Regions from separate parts of the Clostridium perfringens genome, predicted to be linked through region 2. Evidence: predicted binding sites of a transcription regulator. Region 2 holds the regulator's gene; the other holds the start of a gene.

Region 1 (2,483 bases), 840 kb from region 2:
TTTTTAGCTAATATTCCAAGTCTAGGAAGGTTTATAGTTGTAGGAGCTATATTTCCTCTTCCCTTACATCCTGGTTCACCATTAACATTTTTCATAAGATAAGTTCTACATCCCATAGTTGCTGGCATATATCCCTTATCATAGTATTCCTTATTAAAGTCCGCATCGATATTCATGAAGGTTGGATTCATTCTCTTAGCTGCTACTCTGCAAGCTAATTCATATAAATAGAAATATGGATCCTCTACTTCTCTATTTACACCTTCTTTTACTCTAAAGATTATGTTAGGGAATATTGGTTGTTCTCCTCTTCCTAATCCTTTTTCGTATTCTAATAAGAATATTTCACAAACTAAAGCAGCATCTTCATTGTATGGAATTCCTAAGTTTAATGAACTAAAAGGAACTTGAGATCCTGCTCTTGAATGCATAGTGTTTAAATTATAAACAACTCCTTGCATTGCTTGATGCACTCTTTCTCTTAATTTTTTCTCTACTAGTTCATCTAACTTAGCTCCTTCTAAGCCTAATCCTATGTATTCTTCTCTTATCTCTTGCCTTGTAGGTTCTACAAAAACACTCATATCATTATCAAAGTCTGGATGTGATTGTCCTCCAAACATATCATTTTGAGTTGATTGTAATAAAATACATGATAATTCCGCTGCTGTCTCTATTCTTCTTGGTGCCTTAATAGTTCCGTATCCAGTGTTAAATCCACTTTGTAATAACTCACCAGTTGGTATGTGTAAGCAGTTAGTAGTTAAATTGTAACTATCTAAGTCATGATAATACACATCTCCATTTTCATGAGCTTTTGCTAATTCTTTAGGCATTGTAGCTAAGTTATACCATTTGTTAGATTCTGAAGCTATTCTTAAAAGCTTTGATGAGAAGTTATTTCCTACATTAGCATTATCTCTATCAGTCTCTACTCCGATCTTACTTATAGCTTTCATTAAGTCTGATTTTATTTCTCTAACTTTAGTTCTTTCAGTTCTATATGCCTTATATGCTGTTGCTACTTGGTTAAAACCATTATCCATTAAAGCCTTTTCTACTAAAACTTGAATTTCTTCAACAGTGACATCTGTCTTACCTGACATTTCAATATAATTAATTACCTTTTGTATAGTATCTAAAACTTGGCTTTCCCTTATTGCAATACCAACTTCATTGGCTGCTCTCTTTATTGCATTTGCTATTTTATCCGCATTAAACCTAGATTCTCTACCGTCCCTTTTCACAACATGTAGCATTTTCAATTCCTCCACTCCACTATATCTTGTACTCGAATCATTATACTCTACTATTAATAGTTATGCTAATTTTAAAAAATCCTTATACTAAAAAAAAGACTTATTATCTCCCTCTTTCCTTCTTTTTCTTAGCCTATATTCAATTTTTCTTTAGTTGACATTGGCAAAAACTTATTCTTATCTTCTCCATAAGATGAATAATATTCCATATAATGTAACATAATAAATATATGAAAAGTAATTCATAGGAGGAGTTTAAATGAAGAAAATAGCATTAATTGCTTTTCAATTAATATTAAGTTTATTAGTTGGATTCATATTTGGAAATTTAATTATGCCTTTAAAAACATCAGAAAAAATAGATACCTTAAAAGAACTAAAGCCAATAGATTTAACAATGAATGAAGAAAATCCCTATGACTTTGATATGGAAGAGTTATCTTTAGAAACCCTTAGCCCATACACAGGAAAGATATTAGAATCAGATTCAATAGATAATATTCCTTTTATGTGTATAATTGAAAATTCTAGAGCAGCTCGTCCTCAAAGTGGACTTTCAGAAGCAGATATAGTTTATGAAACCATGGCCGAGGCAGGAATTCCTAGATTCTTAGCTGCATTTTATGAAAATTCTCCTGAGGTTATTGGGCCTATAAGAAGTGTACGTCCTTATTTTTTAGATATTTCTAAGGAACACGACCTACCTTTTGCACATTGTGGTGGAAGTGCAGAAGCTCTAGCTACAATATCTAGTGACAAATCCTTAAATAGTATAAATGAAATTAAAAACGGAAGTGCTTTTTGGAGGGATAATACAAGAAAAGCCCCTCACAATCTTTATACTTCAGCTAAAAATATAAGAAAGTTCATTTCTGATAATGGATATGAGTATTCTAAAAACAATACATTAAGTTTTAAAGATAATTCTCTATTAAATTCTTCTAACTATATATCTGAAATAAAACTTAATCTAAGTGACTATTACAAAACCTCTTATAAATATGTAGATGGCTTTTATGAAAAGTATATGGATGGAGAGCTTGCTATAGATAAAAATACCAACTCGCCTCTTAAATTTAAAAATATAGTGGTTCAAATAACTGATATGTCACTTCAATCTGATAATACTCATTTAGATATTGATTTAACAGGTACTGGAGAGGGCTATGTTTTCTCTAATGGAAGAATGGAAAAAATTCATTGGGAAAAAGAAGACTCTAATAG
Region 2 (2,483 bases):
GAAGATGTTGTTTTTGCCCTAGATGCAATTCAAGATCCAGTTTCTTTATTTGAGCCTATTTATCATGATGGTGGAGATGCAATATATGTAATGGATCAGATAAGTGATTCAAAAAATCAAGATGATAGTTGGCTTGAAAATATAGCAATAAAGGAAGCTATGAAGAAATTAAACGATAGAGAAAAACTTATATTGAATTTAAGATTCTTTAATGGAAGAACTCAAATGGAGGTAGCTGATGAAATTGGTATATCTCAAGCACAAGTTTCAAGGTTGGAAAAAATAGCATTAAAGCATATGAGGAAGTATGTATAGAGCTCTTTTGAGCTCTATTTTTTATGGATAAATTAAAAATCTTATGTTATTTAGTATTTTTTACCTCTTCTAATTAATAAATATAAAAATTAAACATATAAATTAAATATAATAATTATATGTTTAGGAGGAGTTTATACATGGAAGAAAATTTATTTTCTTTAAATAATTTAAGGGCTATGGAAGTGATAGATGTAAGTGAAGGTAAAAAGTTAGGCTTAATAGCTGATGTTAAGATAGATTGTGATGATAATAGAATATTATCTATTATAATACCTGGAGAAAAAACATCCTTTTTTAGTAAGTCAGAGGATATAGAGATAGAATGGTCTGATGTATACAAAGTTGGAGTAGATGTTATACTAATAGATTCAAAAGGGAAAAATATACTAGATGTTCAAAAATATATATAGAAATTAAGTAAAAAAGAGGGTATAATATTATTACAACTTAGAGAAAGGCGTGGATTTTAAAATGAGATGTCCTTACTGTTCTTATGAAGAAAGTAAAGTTGTGGATTCTAGATCTGCAGAAGATTATAATGCAATTAGAAGAAGAAGAGAATGTTTAAGATGTTCTAAAAGATACACAACTTACGAAAAGGTAGAAGATATACCAATACTTGTTATAAAAAAGGATTTAAGTAGAGAAAGTTTCAATAAAGAAAAAATCATAAGCGGATTAATTAAAGCGTGTCAAAAGAGACCTGTATCTAGGGCTCAGATAGAAGAAATAGCAGCTGATATTGAACGAAACATAAGTAATAAAATGATGGTAGAAATAAAGTCTGATTACATAGGTGAAATGATAATGGAGAGACTTAAGGATATAGACGAAGTTTCATACGTAAGATTTGCTTCTGTATATAGACAATTTAAAGATATTAATACCTTTATGGAAGAAATAAAAAGTTTAATGAAATAATTTTAAGCTATCTTAAAGAAAGTTCTTTAAGATAGCTTTTTTATTTGTTTTAATTTATAAATATACTTAAATAATATTTAACTTGAATTTAATTTAACAAAGAGTTGAAATATGATAATATGGTAAAATAAGTAGATTATAATTTGTGTTTTTGAGGTGAAAGTTATGAAAAGAGAAATAATAGATAACAAAGAATTTATAGTTTTTAACGATGGAAATATAAAAGTTAGATTTTCAACTGCATTAAATAATGTTAATTATAAAAAAGAAGATGAAGAGGGAAAGAAAAATTTAGAGGACTTAAAGGAAATATTTAAAGTAGACAAGGTAGTTTATGTTAACCAAACACATAGTAGTGATTTTATTGATGCAACTTTTGAAAATTTTAAAGGGGATAGAGACTGTGATTCCTTAGTTACTACGGATAAAAACACACTTATAGGAGTTTTTACAGCAGATTGTGTTCCAGTTATAGCTTATGATAAAGAGAAGGAAGTAATTGCAGCTATTCATAGTGGATGGAAAGGAACATACAATAAAATAGCTAGAAAAACTTGTGAATATATGAAAGAGAAATATGGTTGTGAAAATATTAAAGTAATAATAGGCCCTCACGTAAGACAATGTTGTTATGAAGTAAGTGAAGATTTAGTAGAGAAGTTCAGTGAAGAATTTGGGAAAGATGTATGTAATGGAAGAATGCTAAATCTTGAGAAGTGTGTAGAAATTCAGCTTAAGGGTATTGTTAAAAAAGAAAATATAACTTCTACTAGAATTTGTACTTATTGTGAAAAAGAAGTGAAGATGCATAGTTATAGACAGGATCAAGAAAAGTCAGGAAGATTATTTTCATCAATATTTATTGACTAAGGTGGATTAATAAATGAAAAAAAGGATTATTATTTTCACAACACTAATAATAACATTTTTTCTAGCAATAATGACTTCTATGTACTTAGTAATATCAAATCATAAATATTTAGAGGAATCAAAGAATGTTCTAAATGAATATAATAAGGTCATAGCTTTATTGTTAGAAAATGATAATGGAAATATTAAGAGTGAATTAGAAAGAATAGAATCAAATAATGATATGAAAAATATAAGAATAACATATATCAGTAAGGATGGAAATGTTATTTTTGATACCCATAAAAAATTAATCAATGATAATGAAAGTTATCTTAAGAGACAAGAAATAATAGAAGCCATAGAAAGTGGTTTAGGAAGCAGTGTAAGATATA

The links. Region 2 encodes NrdR, which represses ribonucleotide reductase genes. Its sites were predicted from a motif close to CACNANATNTNGTG; they were not measured.
Positions count from the first base shown of each region.
Region 1: I6G60_RS02460 (anaerobic ribonucleoside triphosphate reductase) is a predicted target of NrdR. The motif match lies at 1,277-1,290, and genes of this name have one in related genera.

Region 1 is NZ_CP065681.1:481,060-483,542, reverse strand. Features, by position in the region: gene I6G60_RS02460 (anaerobic ribonucleoside triphosphate reductase) at 1-1,259, opposite strand, end outside; gene I6G60_RS02455 (DUF3048 domain-containing protein) at 1,519-2,483, shown strand, end outside.
Region 2 is NZ_CP065681.1:1,325,650-1,328,132, forward strand. Features, by position in the region: gene sigG (RNA polymerase sporulation sigma factor SigG) at 1-315, shown strand, start outside; gene I6G60_RS06540 (YlmC/YmxH family sporulation protein) at 456-728, shown strand; gene nrdR (transcriptional regulator NrdR) at 790-1,239, shown strand; gene pgeF (peptidoglycan editing factor PgeF) at 1,405-2,109, shown strand; gene pnpS (two-component system histidine kinase PnpS) at 2,123-2,483, shown strand, end outside.